Regions from separate parts of the Psychrobium sp. 1_MG-2023 genome, predicted to be linked through region 3. Evidence: predicted binding sites of a transcription regulator. Region 3 holds the regulator's gene; each other region holds the start of a gene.
What was found. The regulator FliA, encoded in region 3, starts transcription of late flagellar genes. The targets are predictions, from matches to a motif close to CTAAAGNTNNNNNNNNNNNNGCCGATA.

Region 1: pomA (flagellar motor protein PomA) is a predicted target of FliA. The motif match lies at 1,792-1,818, and genes of this name have one in related genera.
Region 2: Q8W26_RS14045 (DUF5610 domain-containing protein) is a predicted target of FliA. The motif match lies at 2,933-2,959, and genes of this name have one in related genera.

What each region holds. Positions count from the first base shown of each region.
Region 1 is NZ_JAUYVJ010000003.1:137,440-143,754, reverse strand. It holds gene dxs (1-deoxy-D-xylulose-5-phosphate synthase) at 1-541, opposite strand, end outside; gene ispA ((2E,6E)-farnesyl diphosphate synthase) at 556-1,437, opposite strand; gene xseB (exodeoxyribonuclease VII small subunit) at 1,437-1,682, opposite strand; gene pomA (flagellar motor protein PomA) at 1,970-2,728, shown strand; gene Q8W26_RS02680 (flagellar motor protein MotB) at 2,731-3,651, shown strand; gene thiI (tRNA uracil 4-sulfurtransferase ThiI) at 3,810-5,264, shown strand; gene Q8W26_RS02670 (DEAD/DEAH box helicase) at 5,364-6,315, shown strand, end outside.
Region 2 is NZ_JAUYVJ010000029.1:15-6,329, forward strand. It holds gene Q8W26_RS14035 (RNA-binding protein) at 337-825, shown strand; gene murI (glutamate racemase) at 806-1,609, opposite strand; gene Q8W26_RS14045 (DUF5610 domain-containing protein) at 1,696-2,898, opposite strand; gene trmA (tRNA (uridine(54)-C5)-methyltransferase TrmA) at 3,049-4,146, shown strand; gene Q8W26_RS14055 (DUF1422 family protein) at 4,235-4,585, opposite strand; gene fabR (HTH-type transcriptional repressor FabR) at 4,589-5,203, opposite strand; gene Q8W26_RS14065 (fatty acid desaturase) at 5,630-6,315, shown strand, end outside.
Region 3 is NZ_JAUYVJ010000002.1:97,842-104,156, reverse strand. It holds gene flhF (flagellar biosynthesis protein FlhF) at 1-721, shown strand, start outside; gene Q8W26_RS01525 (MinD/ParA family protein) at 758-1,600, shown strand; gene Q8W26_RS01520 (RNA polymerase sigma factor FliA) at 1,590-2,312, shown strand; gene cheY (chemotaxis response regulator CheY) at 2,351-2,737, shown strand; gene Q8W26_RS01510 (protein phosphatase CheZ) at 2,758-3,495, shown strand; gene Q8W26_RS01505 (chemotaxis protein CheA) at 3,509-5,710, shown strand; gene Q8W26_RS01500 (chemotaxis response regulator protein-glutamate methylesterase) at 5,758-6,315, shown strand, end outside.

The DNA of each region.
Region 1 (6,315 bases), on a different contig from region 3:
TATCGTTTAGCACTATTAGCATGTCTTTATCAAGAGAGCCTGCGTGGTTTAATGCCTCAAACGCCATACCACCAGTAATTGCACCATCACCAATAATGGCCACCGTCTTTCGGCCTTGCCCTTCTTTTTCAGCAGCAATCGCCATGCCCAACGCAGCACTGATCGAGGTGCCAGAATGACCTACTGTAAAGGTATCATATTCACTTTCATTACGGTTTGGAAAAGGGTGCAGACCGTCTTTTTGACGGATAGTATGCATTTGTTCCCGACGACCAGTTAAAATTTTATGTGGGTAAGCTTGATGGCCTACATCCCAGATAACTCGGTCAACTGGGGTGTTATAAACATAATGTAAGGCAACAGTGAGTTCAACGGTTCCTAAGCCTGAAGCTAGGTGGCCACTTGAGCGACTAACTGATTTTAATAAATAGCTACGGAGCTGGTTGCTTAGTTCAGTCAAGTTACTTTGTGGAACGAGTCGAAGTTCCTCAGGCGTATTGGCTAAGGCTAAAAGGGGAAATTGTGAAATATCTACGCTCATATCGCTCTTATTATTTATAGTTGACGTGCAATTATGTATTGCGAAAATTCTTTTAGAAGCTGGTAATCATATGGCAATTGCTCTAATGCTTCTATTGCTTGAGCGATTAATCGCTGTGCTTTACTTTTGGCCTCTTCAAGCCCTAACAATGCTGGATAAGTACTTTTATTCGCTGCTAAATCCGAACCTTGAGGTTTACCCAAGGTAGCAGTATCGCCAATAATATCCAAAATGTCATCGTGAACTTGAAAAGCTAAGCCAATATTTTGTGAGAATGTGGCTAACAACTCGCGTGTTTCTTTTGGTGCGTTAGCTGCAATTGCGCCCAATTCTACCGCGGCACAAATTAATGCTCCAGTTTTATGACGATGTATTTGTTCAAGTTGTAATAGCGAAATGCCATTATCGTTGTCTGTTGCGGCAATATCTAATGCTTGCCCACCACACATTCCTTGATAACCACTAGCTTTAGCTAGAACCTTTACCATATCAACTTGCTGTTGAGGTTGGTAATTAGACGTTGTAAGTAATTCAAATGCCAAGGTTTGTAAGGCATCTCCGGCAAGTATAGCCGTTGCTTCATCAAATTGAATATGGCAAGTTGGTCGTCCTCGGCGCAATGAGTCATCATCCATCGCGGGTAAATCATCATGAATTAGAGAGTAGGCATGAATTGCTTCGATACTACCAGCTATAGGATCTAGCTCGTCTATATTGGCACCGAGCATTTGCCCAACGCTATAGACTAAGAAAGGGCGAACGCGTTTACCGCCTAATAAGAGGCCATGCTCCATAGCTGCAAGTAATCGTTCATCGACTAATGGCTGCTCGGTTAATTGTTTGGCTAAATAATGATTAACTCGCTCTTTGTGAGCGTGTAACTGCGATGTATCCACTAATCTTCCATTGATTGATTAAATGAGCTTAACGTACCATCTGGTGTGTTGTTGAGTAAAATATCTACTTTCTGTTGTGCGCTTTGAAGTTTACTTTGACCGCTTCTTGCTAAGCCAATCCCACGCTCAAACTGGGTCAATGCTTTATCTAATTCAAGGTCACCTTGCTCTAGTTGCACCACGATATTTTCAAGTTCATCAAGGGTTGCTTCAAAACTTAAATTTTCAATTTTTTTAGGAGGCATTGATGTTCTCACTTACGTTATTTCGCGCAACCTTAGCCCAGTTCATCGGTTGGGTCAATAAAATCAGTGGTTAGGCTCTGCGCTTGAGAAAAAAATATCCCTAAAATAGCTAAATAATTGTTAGACTTATCCGATAAGATTAGAATAGACATTTTTAGATTTAACATTGTTGCTTTGTAATAAAGGGCAATGTGTAAACTTTTTACTAAGCCAGCGTTAAAATTATAGATTTAACCGTCGGTAATATATCCTCAATATTTAAAGTGAGCGGCTACAGGAGATAAGCAGTGGATTTAGCAACCTTAATAGGCATGATAGGTGCTTTTGGTATGATTGTTATGGCCATGGTGCAAGGTGGTGACATCTCGATGTTTGTTGATGTTCCCTCTATACTCATCGTATTTTGTGGCTCACCTTTTGTTGTAATGATGATGTATAGCATGAGCCAATTTATTGGTGCAGGGAAAATCTTTGGTAAAGCATTTATGCTTAAGCTTGATGACCCTCAGGATTTAATCGCTAAATCGGTGGAATTAGCGGATGCTGCTCGTAAAGGTGGTTTTTTGGCGTTAGAAGAGGCTGAAATCCCAAGCCCATTTATGCAAAAAGGCATCGACATGCTGGTTGATGGCCATGAAGCGGATGTAGTTAAAGCCACTTTGGGTAAAGATATTGATTTGACTCTAGACCGCCATAAAGCAGGGGCTGGCTTTTTTAAAGCGCTTGGTGATGTTGGCCCTGCGATGGGCATGATCGGTACCTTAATCGGTTTAGTTGCAATGCTACAAAACATGGATGACCCGAAAGCTATCGGTCCTGCGATGGCCGTTGCTCTTTTAACGACGATGTATGGTGCGATGCTTGCCAACTTAATCGCACTACCAATCTGTGCCAAGCTTGAACTTCGTGGTGTCGAAGAAGCGATGAACCAAACGTTAATTTTAGATTCTATCTTAGCGATTCAGGACGGCCAAAATCCACGAGTGATTGAAGGTATGCTACAAAATTACCTCGCTGAGGGTAAACGACCGGCACCAGAGGAATAGCGATGAGCGATGATTGCCCAAAATGCCCCGACTGTCCTCCTGAGGGACTCCCCGCATGGATGGGGACCTTTGCCGACTTAATGTCGTTGTTAATGTGCTTCTTTGTATTGTTATTAGCAATGTCAGAAATGGACGTGTTGAAATTTAAACAAATCGCGGGCTCGATGAAGTACGCTTTTGGTGTACAAAACAAAATTGAAGTTAAAGATATCCCTAAGGGTACGAGTGTGATTGCCCAAGAGTTTCGTCCAGGTCGCCCCGACCCTACGCCGATTGAAATTATTAATCAGCAGACTGCCGAAATAACCCAGCGTGAATTGGACTTTCAAGAGGGTGAGGATCAGAACTCGGGAGGAAAAGAGTTACAACGTGGCGATCAGCGCGGTGCAGCTGCCGCTGCTGATAGTCAGTCAGAAGCTCAAAAACAAGCGGCGCAAGAACAAACAAATGAAGAGCTGAAAAAGATTGCAACTAAAATGCAAAAACAAATTCAAGATGGCGCAATTGAAATTGAGTCTCTTGGTCAGCAAATTATCATTAGGATCCGCGAGCAAGGGTCGTTCCCTTCTGGCTCGGCTAACCTTCAGCCTCGTTTTGTACCCGTTATCACTTCTGTGGGGCAATTACTGGCAGATATTCCCGGTGAAATAACAGTCTCTGGGCATACTGATAGCGACCAGATCCATTCAGAGCTTTATAGCTCGAATTGGGAACTATCTAGTTTGCGTGCAGTGGCTGTAGCTCATGAGTTGGTTAAAGTGAGAAATTTTAATCCAACCCGTCTACGTGTCGTTGGCTTAGCTGATACGGCACCGCTGAGTGAGAAAAAAGATATTACTGCTCAGCGTCGTAATCGACGAGTTGAGATAGCGATCATGCAAGGTAAAGCCAAGGAATCAGATAAGATAGGCTTAACTCAATAGTCGTGTAGTGCTCCACCGAACCTTCCGTTCGGTGTGAGCTTTATTTTAATCCTTGAATTAAAATACTTGTTACTCATCTCAATTGTTATGGCTAGTACTTCTGCTTATTGGTCGTTTTATGTATAATGCGCGCCAATTAAGATTCGAGTAGCTATATCATGAAATTCATTGTTAAGTTTTATCCAGAAATTACCATTAAAAGTAAGTCGGTTCGCCGTCGTTACTGTAAGTTATTGCAATCAAATGTACGTAATGTGTTACGTCGTTTTGATGAAACCTCAACGGTACATTTAGACTGGGATAAAATTAACGTTGCTACTCAAAATGAGTCGGCAGAAAACCGCTCTCGCATTATCGATGCGCTTCAGTGTATTCCCGGTATTGCCCATATCCTTGAAGTCAGTAAGCATGAATTCACTGACGTCGATTCTATTTATCAAACTGTTGCCCCAATCGTTGCTCCTTCAATTGAGGGAAAGACCTTCTGTGTTCGGGTCAAACGAGCTGGTAATCATGATTTTAGCTCTAATGAGGTAGAGCGTTATGTGGGTGGTGGTTTAAATCAAAACTATCCATCAGGTGGAGTAAAGCTTAAAAAACCAGATCATACCGTTCATCTAGAAATTCGTAATAATGACTTATTTGTTATTGCACACCGTTTTGAAGGTATTGGTGGTTTCCCATTACCGGCACAAGAAGACGTGCTATCACTCATGTCTGGTGGATTTGACTCTGGTGTGTCTAGTTACATGATGATCAAAAAGGGCGCGCGTACACATTACTGTTTCTTTAACTTGGGTGGCGCTGCTCACGAGATTGGTGTTAAACAAGTATCATATTATTTATGGGATCGCTTCAGTGCTTCGCATAAAGTGAAGTTTATCACTGTTCCTTTTGAAGGGGTCGTTGGTGAGATTCTCGAAAAAGTTGAAAACGGACAAATGGGCGTTATTCTTAAGCGTATGATGATGCGTGCAGCAGAGCATGTCGCTAAGAAAATGAAGATTGAAGCTTTAGTGACCGGTGAGTCATTAGGTCAAGTTTCAAGCCAGACCCTAACTAATTTATCAATTATCGATAAGACCGTTGATACGTTAATCTTGCGCCCGTTAGCAGCTTACGATAAGCAAGATATAATCAATATCTCGGCTAAAATTGGCACCAAACAGTTTGCTGAAGTAATGCCAGAATACTGTGGTGTGATCTCTAACAAGCCAACTGTAAAAGCAGTGATGTCTAAAATAGAAGCTGAAGAAGATAAATTTGATTATGCTGTGTTAGACAAAGCGCTTGAAGACTCAGTGGTGATGGATATTCGTGACATTGCTAATGAGACGCAAGAAACGGTTGCTGAAGTCGAAACCGTATCTGACTTTGCAGACTCTGATATTGTTTTGGATATTCGTTCGCCTGATGAAGAGGATGAAAACCCATTGGAAATTGATGGCGTAGAAGTTAAACATCTCCCGTTTTACAAATTAGCCACCCAGTTTGGTGATTTAGACCAGAGTAAACAATACTTATTTTATTGTGACCGAGGTGTGATGAGTAAACTGCAAGCCTTGTTCTTAATTGAACAAGGCTATAGTAACATTAAGGTTTACCGTAAGTAATTACCAACCTACCCTAATAAGCTTAGCCTTGATAGCAGACTCGCTATCAAGGCTAAGCTTTTTTATTTCTATTTTTTAGTTATTTAAAGTGAGCTTTTTATGAGTTTCTCAACCCTTGGTTTGACCCCATCAATAATTGCCACCGTGACCAAGCTTGGCTACCAGAGTCCAACACCGATCCAAGAGCAGGCGATTCCAATGATCTTGGCAAAGCGTGACGTTATGGCTGGTGCACAAACGGGTACGGGTAAGACTGGTGCCTTTGCAATGCCAATTATTGAATTGTTGCAGCAACAGCCGAGGGTAGAAGGAAGTGTAAGTGCGTTAGTGCTTACTCCTACAAGAGAGCTAGCACAGCAAGTTCAGCAAAGCTTTATTGACTATTCTCATGGGACAGATTTGAGTTGCGAAATAGCTTATGGTGGAGTTAGCTTAAATCCACAAATTAGCGCTTTAAAGCAAGGCGCTGATGTGTTGGTCGCGACGCCAGGACGTCTACTTGATTTATTATTTAAAGGCGCGGTAAACCTTGATAAGTTAGCCTTTCTAGTTTTTGACGAAGCGGATCGAATGCTTGATATGGGCTTTATGGTTGATATTAAACGCATCTTAAAACGCGTGCCTGATGAACGTCAAACCTTACTCTTTTCGGCTACCTTCGATGAAAATTTGTTTGAACTAAGTAAGCGCCTACTTAATAACCCTGAGTTGATAGAAGTCGCGCAGCGTAATACGACAGCCGCAGAGATTGAACAGATTATCTATAATGTTGATGAGCACCGTAAACGTGAGTTAACCTCGTTTATGATTGGTTCTAAGAATTGGCAACAGGTGTTAATTTTTGTACGTACCCGTCAGGGGGCTGATGCACTAGCAAAAGAAATGTGTAAAGACGGCATTAAAGCCCAGTCGATTCATGGCGATAAATCACAAGGGGCACGTGATAAAGCGTTAGCAGAGTTTAAATCGGGCAAAACTCGTGCTTTAGTGGCCACTGATGTTGCTGCGCGTGGTTTGGATATTGAGCAGTTGAATTATGTGATTAACTACG
Region 2 (6,315 bases), on a different contig from region 3:
TTGCTTCCCCGTGTCAGTGGATGCGCATTATAGGGATCTTCTGACACATGGCAAGGGCTTTTTGGATCTTTTATTTCAAGCGTACACAAATGAAACAATACGATTATAAATCCACCAAAACAACCCTGTTTCAAACATAATTCAAGCCAATTCACTCAATATAGAGGGAAGGCAATGATCCCTGGATCAGATTCCATCATTTATTTTAGTTAATTGGATCACTCAATTGCATATAATTTAAACTATTTTAGGCGTATCGGTAGTAACTTGAATAAAAGATCTCTATTATAATGCGCTTAAGTTTCTATTTTTCTTCACTAATCTTTAGGTTACATTATGAAATCAAATAAATTCACTCCGCTACTAATTACATTCGTATTAGCTGTAGTCGGCTTCTTTGTACTACCTTTAATTGCACCAAGTATGGAAAGTGCTTCTGTTGTTTTTGCTATAGGTATTGCATTAGGTGGTACAACTGTCGCTCTATTATCTCCTAGCGCTGCAACTTCTTCAGCTACCACCTCTAGCGCAGCCGTCGCTGATGACGATCGTCAAACACTATATGTAGGTAACTTGCCATACCGTGCTAATGAGTCTGTAGTTCGCGAGTTATTCGAATCACATGGACCTGTTTTCTCGGTTCGCTTAGTAAAAGACAAGCAGACAGGGCGTCGTCGTGGGTTCGGCTTCGTTACGATGAATGGTGAAGGTGCGGCACAAGCCATGGCAGAACTAAACGAACAAGAGTTTCAAGAGCGCATATTGAAAGTACGCGAGGCAAAAGAAAAAACAAGCCCAGAAAACACTAGCCAAGTTGATGGTTAACTATAGATAGAGAACTAAAGCCTTCATTAAGTAATGATTGGTTTAACATCTCTTCTAAGCTATCTTCCGTATAAAAAGCTCGGTGGTGAATCTTTCCCCCGGGCTTTTTTGATCGCTGTTTGCAGTCACTAATAAGTAATGACTTAACACGTTGAGCAATAGCAATTCCCGAATCAACAAGAACAATCTTTCCTTCAGTAACACGAGCAATTTCTTTCTTTAATAGCGGAAAATGAGTGCAACCTAAAATGAGGGTGTCAATCCGCCCCATGACAGGCTCAAATATAGCTATTAGTTCTTTATCGTTTGGTTCGATACCTTGAAACGCCATTTCTGCTATCTGGACTAATTTATTGCTGCCAAGCTTATAAAGCTCACATTGGGGGGCGTATGCATTCATTAGTTCATCAATATAAGATCGGTTTATCGTCCCTTGCGTTGCTACAAGGCCAATTTTTTTGCTTTTTGATAACAGAGCGGCTGGTTTTATTGCGGGAACGACCCCGACTACAGGGATACGCAAGGTATTACGTAGCGCAGGCAACGCAACTGTACTGGCAGAGTTGCAAGCTATAACAAGTAAATCAGGTTGAGTTAACTCTATAACAGCAGGAAGTAGCTCAAGTAAGCGAGTAATTAACTGCTGCTCTGACAATTGGCCATAAGGGTAAAACTTATTATCAAATAAATAGTCAATTGACACTGAAGGTAGTAGCTTCGTGATTTCACGAAACACACTGACACCTCCGACACCGGAGTCAAAGACTAAAACACGACTAGTCAAAATTAACCTCAAATAAACAGCAATTCAGCGGCTATTTTCTCTCACCGAGCCTGCGACAACAAGTTTTTTGTTTGCCAGTACTTCGATTACAAGCTATTTAATATCTTCTGATTAAAATCATTAAAGCTATCTAATGTTTTCGAAACCATCTGATCCATCAAATCAAGTTGCTTATTAGCGACATCATTAATCAATTGCTTAACATTATCGCCTGCAAATAGAGATTCGCCAGCCTTCATTACATCATCTAGCCCTTTAACATAAGGCGATAGTGTTGCAATTGGGTTGTTACTGGATTGGTCACCATTTTCTTTTACCGTTGCATAATGCTCAGTAATCGCCAGTTGTTTAACTTCTTTAAAGTCATAAGCAAAGCTGACTATTTGCTGAGAGTCAAAGCCTAATTCATTCGCTTGTTGCCACGCTTGTTCAACATTGCCACTAAAAAAATCATCCGCTAGCTGTGCCATATCGCCTACTAAACTTGAAATAGCCTCTAGTTCATCATCATTTAAATCGCCTTCAACAGTCAAATTAAATGATTGACCATGGCTCGTTGATATTTCTGTGTGTTTACTGTCGTTACTAACGCTTTGAGATTGACTTAGCTGAGCGCTTTGGCCGAACGAAATTGAAATCTTATCTCCATCACGGGTTTGAATATCAATACTACCAGTTTCAACCTCAGATAATTCTATGGCTCTTGAAGAAACCTGAGGGGTTGTAGCACTCTCTTTACCAAACAAAGATTTATCAAGATCATTCATTCCTTGCTGAATCAAGTCATAGCTCTTATCTATTCCTTGCTCAACATCACTCGTCAGCATATCCATAGAACCCAGCTCTTCGCGAGCCATATCAAAACCTTTATCAATGCCTTCACGAGCTTGTTGCATCATTAAATTCAGTTTTGCATCGTCGGCACCACCGGATTTGGCCCCATAAATAGCACCGCTAACAAAATCCATTACATTTTTAGCTACGGCTTCAAAGTCAAACGAGATTGGCTCAACATCAATTTTATCTAAAATAGAGCCGGTCTCGACATCTACGCTAATTGATTGCTGTTTTGAGGATGAAAAGCTAAAAGAGCTATTCACTGAAAGCTGTTGATTTAATGCCGCCATTAACGACTTAGCACCAATCAATAATTTATGATTTGAGGACATAGACAGAACATCATTTTGCTTATCCTGTGCATGGTCAGGCTTATTATTCGACCCCATCTCATCCAATTTATCTTTTTTATTCATTACATTTGCTGGGGCTGTAAATTGATTGACTTTCATGAGGTCACCTAAGAAGAATAGACTATTAAAAATTTATCGGCACAATCACACAAAACTTAAGCTCAATGTCTAATTTTTAATCGACACGTCTGGACAAATAAATAAATTACCCTAGAATCTGCGCCATTCATATTCCTTAGGATCCCATTTATGTTGCCAGGTCTTGTTGATGTTGCAAATTATCAGAAGCAACTCACCGAAAAAGAAGATTTTTTAAAAGATCACTTTAAGCAATTTAACCCACCAGCGCTAGAAAGTTACTGTTCACAACCTGAAAACTATCGGCTGCGCGCTGAATTTCGCGTATGGCATCAAGGTGATGATCTTTACCATATTGTTTTTAACTCCGCGACCAAGGAAAAAGTCCGAGTTGATCAGTTTCCATCAGCATCGGTATTAATCAATCAAATGATGACGGCGTTGATGGCTGAACTAAAAGATAACCCTGCGCTGCGATTTAAGTTATTTCAAATTGACTACCTCTCAACATTAAGCGGTGAAATTATCGTTTCAATGCTTTATCACCGTCAACTAGATGAAGCTTGGCAAGCAGAGGCCGTTGCGTTAAAAGAACGCTTGAGTAAAGAGTTTAACGTGCAGATCATTGGCCGTGCTCGTAAGCAAAAGATTTGCTTAGACCACGATTTCGTTATCGAAAAACTTCAAGTAAATAACAAAGAACTTATTTATAAGCAAGTCGAGAATAGTTTCACTCAACCTAATGGCGGTATTAATCAAAAAATGCTGGAATGGGCTACCGACATCACCAAAGATGCAACAGGCGATTTACTGGAATTGTACTGTGGTAACGGTAACTTCTCATTAGCATTGGCTGAAAACTTCAATCGCGTGCTTGCCACTGAAATCGCTAAACCATCGGTAGACTCTGCTCAATATAACATTAGCGAAAACAAAATTGATAATGTCACTATTTTGCGCATGGCAGCTGAAGAGTTCACTCAAGCGATGCATGGCGAACGCGAGTTTAGACGTTTAAAAGGCATCGATCTTAAAAGCTTCAACTGTAATACCATTTTAGTTGACCCACCACGAGCAGGTCTTGATCAAGCAACACTAGCCATGATCCAAGCTTACGACAACATTATCTACATCTCATGTAACCCTGAGACGTTAGCCGATAACTTATTAACGCTCTGTGAAACACATAACATCACACGGTTTGCCCTGTTCGATCAATTTCCATATACCCACCATATGGAATCTGGTGTTTACCTTACAAAAAAGTAAAGCAGCTACATAAACACGAGACAATAAAAAGGGCTATCATCAGATAGCCCTTTTTGGTCATAACTCAAACTCATACTTGATTAAGTACTTACGCCTTAAACATTCCAACTTTCTTCAACATCCAGAAGATCAGACCCATACATAACATCACAGGTAAGAAGTTACTACCAAGTTCTGGCATAGCAACACGGATACTAGCGGCATAACCTAATGCACCTAAAATAAAGCTAGCAGCTGTTAGCACAGGGATATCACCGCCGATTTCGCGAGTTTGATATTGTTGCAACATACAATAGAATGCCAAAATACAACTAACGATAGGGAAGATTGAGAACGTGACTTCCTCTAAGGTAAAACCAGTTAGGCCTGCATTAGCACTAATACCAGCAACTAAAGAAAAGATAAGAATTTTTTTATCTTCAGATGAAATTGTTAACATTGATTAAATCTCCGTATTATTGTTCGACATATAATTAGCACCGGTTGCAATCATATGTAATTGTAATATAACTCGCTCCGCAAGATCTTTGCGGTCTTCTTGTGTCATATCCAACGCTTCTGCACCTGCATTGAATACGATAATTAGCATGGCTTCACTTTGTATTGTAGCCAATGAACGTTCTAGTGTTGTGTTTTGAATCAAATAGTCAGTTAACTCTTCGACAAAATGGCGAATCTCTCGATTCACAGCTTGTCGAAATGCAGCAGCATTTCCAGAGCGCTCTTGTAATAATAATCTAAACACATTAGGTCTAGAGTCAACGAACTCCATAAAAGTTTCCGTTGATATACGAATAACACTGCCGCCTTTATTAATCCGTTGTCGTGCCTTACGCATTAATTGACGTAACATCAATCCCCCTTCGTCAACCATAGTTAAACCCAGTTCGTTCATGTCTTTAAAATGACGATAAAAAGAGGTAGGTGCAATACCAGCCTCTCGCGCCACTTCACGTAAACTCAAGTTAGAAAAACCATGCTCAGCAGACAATTGATTAAATGCAGCATCAATTAAACCACGCCGTGTTTTTTCCTTTTGTTGAGCTCTTACTCCCATTGACACACCATAAAACATTATAAATTAACATAAGGGTAATGGAACACTTAAGTTGGCACAACATAATAGAAAAAATATATGCATCTTTTTATTATTCTAGTCTAAATACTAACTGATTGGGATCAGTCAAAAGTCGGTAGTGTTCAGTTCGACGTAACCTTTAAGACACAAACGAAAAGAGTTGGTTATGATTAACACCGGAGAATAGTCACGAATAAAATTTAAGATTTCCCAGCCTATATAAGATTATTGGTCAACTTTTGGATTGAAATTTGAGATCCCTTAGACAATAGCTTTTTATCATCACCAATGAATTAAGTTATAAAAATGGGCCTATAAAGGAATTACATTTTTAAACACACACTTGAACTCTCAATATAACTTAGCGTACACTTGTAAGCTCAATTAATATATTTAGGAAGTTTAATGAATAAGCCACCTATCATTTGGACTAATGTCATACTGTTTAGCAGTACGCTATTAGCTGCGCTAATCCTTGTGCCTTGGTACCAAGTAACTTATGGCTTTGACGCCTTTGTGATTATAGCCGCCGTGGCGTCTTTATTTTTCTGTGGTCTGTCAATCACTGCTGGTTATCATCGTTTATGGTCTCATCGTACTTATCAAGCTCATTGGTCTGTACGCTTATTCTTTGCTATTGGTGGTGCATTTGCATTACAAAATTCTGCGTTACACTGGTCAAGTGACCACCGCGTCCACCATAAATTTGTCGATATTAATGATAAAGACCCATACAGCGCCAAACGTGGTTTTTGGTTCTCACATATCGGTTGGATGCTGCGCCACTACAATCACGAGCAATACGATGATTATAGTAATTGCCGAGATCTCCAACGTGACCCTATAGTGATGTGGCAACATAAACATTACCTAGCATTAACCTTAATCACTAATATTGGTTTTGCATTGTTAGTCGGTTGGTTAAGTGGACAAATGCTAGCAAGCTTTATTGCGGTCGGCATTACGCGATTAGTATTAAGCCATCACTTTACTTTCTTCATTAACTCATGGGCACACATGTGGGGCTCGCAGCCTTATACTGACAAAAATACTGCCAAAGATAATGCACTTTTAGCGGTCTTCACTCACGG
Region 3 (6,315 bases):
GAAACAAATTATTGCTAGTACGTTGCTCAAACGTATTTCGACAACGAATAATGACGTACTTGAGCAAGGTGGTGTCGTCGCGTTATTAGGTCCAACAGGTGTTGGAAAAACGACCACAGTGGCAAAGCTTGCTGCAAGGTTTGCAATGCAATATGGTAGTGACCAAATCGCGATGATAACGACAGATAGTTATCGTATTGGCGCATATGAGCAGTTGAATACCTATGGAAAAATTCTAGGGTGTCCAGTTAAAGTAGCCAAAGATGCACAGCAACTAGCCGATGCGATTTACCAATGCCGTCAAAAACGACTCGTGCTAATAGATACTGCTGGTATGGGGCAACGAGATTTACGTTTAAGTGAACAGCTTGCGACCCTGATGAACTCCAGTCATGTCAATATCAGAAGTTATTTGGTTTTACCGGCGACTGCCCAGCGTAAAGTACTGCAGGAAGCTATTATTCAGTTTAGAAAAATGCCATTAGCAGGCTGTATCATCACTAAAATGGATGAAGCTATTGGCGCAAGTGAAATTTTAAGTGTGGCGATTGGCCATTCATTACCTATTGGTTATTTGACAAATGGGCAACGAGTGCCTGAAGATATAGGTGTAGCCGATCTCAATAGTTTAATTAACAATGTGATAGAGCAATTAAGTCAGGTTCAAGATAAAATGACAGCAAATAATGACTCTTCATCATTCTCCAGTTTTAATAGATAGGCAATTTAAGTGGATCAAGCAAGCGGTTTAAGAAAAATGACTCAACCAAAAATGATTAAAGTAATTGCAGTTACTGGCGGTAAGGGCGGTGTTGGTAAAACCAACGTGTCGTTAAATCTTGCAGCGGCTCTTGCGCAACAAGGTAAACGAACCTTGGTGCTGGATGCTGATTTAGGCTTAGCTAATGTTGATGTAATGTTAGGCTTGCGCGTGCAAAAGAATCTGTCACATGTGTTATCAGGTGAGTGCGAGCTCGATGATATTATTGTTCATGGTCCACAGGGGATAAGTATCATTCCTGCGACATCGGGTTCACAATCGATGGTTGAACTTGAGCCTGCCCAGCATGCTGGCTTGATTCGTGCGTTCAGTGAAATGCGCCATGACTTTGATGTATTAATTGTTGATACTGCCGCAGGCATTTCTGACATGGTGGTCAGTTTCGCTCGAGCTTCTCAAGATGTAATTGCAGTTGTTTGTGATGAACCTGCCTCAATCACTGATGCATATGCTTTAATTAAACTATTATCACGTGAGCATGGTGTGTTTAGAATTAAAGTTGTTGCAAACATGGTACGTAATTTACGAGAAGGTCAGGAATTATTTGCTAAGCTTACAAGAGTAACGGATCGATTCTTGGATGTGGCCTTAGAGTTATGTGCAACGATTCCATTTGATGAGAATGTTCGACGCTCGGTGAGAAAGCAAAAACTGATAACAGATCTGTTTCCTCAATCACCAGCATCGTTAGCATATAAAAGTTTAGCTAATAAAGTGCAAAGTTGGCCTATACCAAATCAGCCTGGCGGTCATCTGGAGTTCTTTATTGAGCAATTAGTTGATAACCGTTCTAATAACAGAGACGTTTCTGGTGAGTAAAGCAGCGGCATACGCTCAAACATCTCAGAACAATGATCAGTTAGTGATAGCTCATGCTGGTCTAGTGAAAAAAATAGCACATCATTTAAAAGGAAGACTTCCTGCCAGTGTGTTGCTAGACGATTTAATTCAATCAGGAATGATCGGGTTACTCGAAGCTGCGAAAAACTTTGACGGTTCTAAAGGTGCAAGTTTTGAAACTTTTGCTGGTATAAGAATACGCGGTGCAATGCTTGATGAAATAAGACGTGGCGATTGGGTTCCTCGTTCGGTACACCGAAATAGTCGAGCAGTACAAAAAGCAATCGACGAGGTAGAAAAAGAGCACGGAAGGGATGCTAAAGAGCATGAAATTGCAGAAAAATTAGGAATTAACCTAGACGAATATGCACAAATGCTTAATGATATAGCATCAGGAAAAATAATCGGCATGGACGATCTGGGTGTGTCTGAAGATGTATTGGTTGTTGATGGACAGGCTGAATCGGATGACTCTTATTCCCATGCTGTGTCTGGACGTTTTCAGACAGCATTAGCTGAAGCGATTAAAGGGTTACCTGAAAAGGAAGCGTTAACCTTATCATTGTATTACGATGAAGAATTAAACCTGAAGGAAATAGGGCAAGTTTTAAATGTGAGTGAGTCACGAGTGAGTCAAATTCACTCGCAAGCAATGGTTCGTCTGAAAGGGCGTTTAAATAATTGGAGCTGATTGCATAAGGAATTGCAGTTTGAATAGTGGAGAGCGTTTTGGATAAAAACATGAAAATACTGGTTGTTGATGATTTTTCAACAATGAGACGAATTATTAAGAACTTATTAAGAGATCTTGGTTTAACAAACACCCAAGAAGCTGATGATGGTGCGACTGCACTACCTATGCTTAAAGAAGGTGATTTTGACTTTGTAGTGACCGACTGGAATATGCCAGGTATGCAAGGAATTGATTTGTTAAAGCATATTCGTGCTGACGAAAAGCTAAAGCATCTACCTGTATTAATGGTAACGGCAGAAGCAAAACGTGAACAAATTATTGCAGCGGCTCAAGCAGGTGTAAACGGATACATTGTTAAACCATTTACTGCTGGGACATTAAAAGAAAAGCTTGATAAGATTTTTCAACGAATTGAATCTTAAGCTATAACACGGATATTCTTATGACTGATAATGAGAATTCTTATATCTCGTTAGAGCAGGCTAAATCACTTGTTTCTGCGTTAGAGCAGGGGCAGGTTGCGTCTGCTAATGAAATTATTGAACAAGCTAGCCATAAAATGCAGCAAGACATCTTTGTTGGTGTCGGCAAGTTAACTCGTCAACTGCACGACTCATTGAGTAATATGAGTATTGATGAGCGCTTTTCATCATTTGTTTCATCGTCATTGCCGGATGCAAAAGAACGTCTGTCTTATGTCGTTGAGATGACCTCTCAAGCGGCAAACCAAACAATGGATGCAGTTGATGAGTGTATTCCGTTAGCTCAGAAGCATCAGGCCACAGTTAATGAGATCTTACCATCTTGGGAGCGTTTGAAAGATTGTAAGATTAAAGTGGATGAGTTCAGGATGCTTTGTACTACTTTAGATAAGTATTTTTCAGAATCAGTTAACGATGCTGAACAATTAAATACCAAGCTAAATGACATTGTGCTCGCTCAAGGTTACCAAGATTTAACCGGGCAAGTACTTCACAAAATAACTGATTTAGTAAAAGATGTTGAAGAGAATTTGATTGGTATTTTAAAGCTATTTGGTCATTACGATGACGAACAGCAATTAGATCGCGTTGATAACTGTATTGAAGCTGAAGGGCCCGTTGTCGCAAAATCAAAACAGCATGATGTTGTTTCAGGACAAGATGATGTTGATGATTTGCTTTCTAGCCTAGGATTTTAAAAGGACGCAAACTATGTCGTTTGATGTTGATGAAGATATACTCCAAGATTTCCTGATAGAAGCGGGTGAAATATTAGAGCTTTTACAAGAACAGCTTGTTGAGCTAGAAAATAACCCGGAAGATTCTGATTTATTAAATGCTATTTTCCGAGGCTTTCACACCATCAAAGGTGGTGCAGGCTTTATGTCGTTAAAAGAGCTTGTTGATGTTTGTCACGGCGCTGAAAATATCTTTGATTTGTTAAGAACAGGTCAACGAAGTGTCACGCCAGAGTTGATGGATGTCATTCTTGAGGGTCTTGATACTGTCAACGACATGTTTACCTTGGTTAAAGCACGCGAAGAATTAAGCCCTGCGGAGCCTCGGTTACTTGAAGAACTTGAAAGGCTAAGCAAACCGGAAAGTGCTGAAGAGCCAGCACCGGAACCAGAGCCTGAACCTGAACCTGAACCTGAACCTGAACCAGAGCCGGAGACAGTTGCTGTCGAAAGTAATGGCGATGAAATAACTGACGATGAATTTGAAGCATTATTAGATGAGCTAGAGGCAGGTAAGAAACAACCTATCGTTAAGGATGAGTCCACTGATGTTCCTGCTTCTGATGACGAAATTACCGATGATGAATTTGAGGCCTTACTCGATGAGCTTCATGGCGCTGGCTCTCCAACTGCTGCTAAAGCTTCAGTCACTCCAGCATCGTCGGACTCCGAAGAAATTTCAGATGAAGAGTTTGAAGCTTTCCTCGATCAGCTTCATGGTGAAAAGGGTTCGCCATCTTCAGTTGAAAATACTGTAAACCAGGTACACACCAAGCCTGTTGCTGAATCAGCGAAATCAAAGACAGATGATGAAATCGATGATGCAGAATTTGAAGCACTACTCGATGAGCTACAGGCGGCTAAAAAGAACGAACCAACACCTAAAGCTATTTCGCAAGCGACACCCACTGTAGCAGCACCTTCACCAGCCCCGGCACCGAAAAAGGCTCCTGTGGCCGCTGCTCCGAAGAAAGCATCCGCAACTGCGCCGAAAAAAGCAGCTGCTACACCACAAGCAGAAACAACCGTTCGCGTTGATACCGCAAGGCTCGATGAGATCATGAATATGGTTGGTGAGCTAGTATTAGTTCGGAATCGGTTAGTTAGCCTTGGTTTAACCAGTGGCGATGAGGAAATGTCTAAAGCGGTTGCTAATCTCGATAATGTTACAGCTGATCTACAAGGGTCAGTGATGAAAACTCGCATGCAGCCGATTAAGAAAGTTTTTGGGCGCTTCCCTCGAGTCGTTCGAGATATGGCGAGAACACTTAAAAAAGATATCACTCTCACGATGGAGGGTGAAGATACCGATCTAGATAAGAATTTAGTTGAAGCGCTTGCAGACCCGCTAGTTCACTTAGTAAGAAACTCGGTCGACCATGGTATTGAGATGCCGGATGATCGTGAAGCTAATGGTAAACCACGTAACGGTACTGTCGTATTATCAGCCTCACAAGAGGGTGACCATATTTTGCTCGCCATCACTGATGACGGTGCTGGTATGGATGCTGAAAAGTTAAAATCAATCGCAATTTCTCGTGGTGTACTTGATGAAGAGTCTGCTGCACGGATGAGTGATGAAGATGCTTATGCATTAATTTTTGCGCCCGGTTTTTCAACCAAGACTGAAATCTCTGATATTTCTGGTCGCGGTGTGGGGATGGATGTTGTTAAAACAAAGATTACCCAGCTTAATGGTACCGTTAAGATTCAATCTGAAAAAGGTGTGGGGACGACATTAAAAATCACAGTGCCATTAACATTAGCAATCATGCCGACACTAATGGTTCAATTGGGCGAGCAAACCTTTGCGTTGCCTTTAGCAGCGGTCAACGAAATATTTAATCTTGACCTAACTAAAACAAACATTGTTGATGGTCGTAAGGTTGTTGTAGTCCGTGATAAGGCAATTCCATTGTTTTATCTCGATGAATGGTTAAGTAAAGGCTATGACCCTAGTCACGAAAGAACAGAAGGGCATGTTGTTATTGTCCAAATTGGTCAACAAGACGTTGGCTTCGTGGTTGATGGGTTAATTGGTCAAGAAGAAGTGGTTATCAAGCCATTGGGTGCATTGCTTCATGGAACTCCAGGAATATCTGGTGCAACAATAACAAGTGACGGTAGTATCGCCTTGATTGTTGATATAGGAAGTTTATTAAAACAATATGCATAACTTTCAATTATTAAAAGTATAAAGAAAGTTATAAGAGGTTAGTTTATATGGGCATCAAAGTATTAATCGTTGATGATTCACATTTTTTTAGACGATGTATTGGTGAGATTGTCACCAAAGCCGATGGTTTAGAAGTACTTGACTATGCAAAGAACGGTCAAGAAGGTGTTGAAAAGGCGTTATCGTTAAAGCCGGACGTAGTGATGATGGATATCGAGATGCCTGTTAAGAATGGCATTGATGCGACTCGTGAGATAATGTCTAAACAGCCAATGCCAATTCTAATGTTTTCATCGTTGACCCATGAAGGAGCGAAAGCCACATTAGATGCCCTTGATGCCGGTGCAGCTGACTTTTTACCTAAAAAGTTTGAAGAAATAGCTGGTTCAGGAAAGGTCGCTTCAGAGCTAATTACCAAAAGAATCAAAGCCATTGCAAGACGTACCATTCGAACACGTCCTGCAGCTAGCCCTGCATCAAGACCGCCACCTAGTTCGTTACGGTCTACGACTACAACCCCACTAAAGCGCCCACTAGAACGAACCCCGACGACTAATCGGGTCAATAGCCGAGCCGTTGACCGTAATGCTAGCGTTACTAAAGCG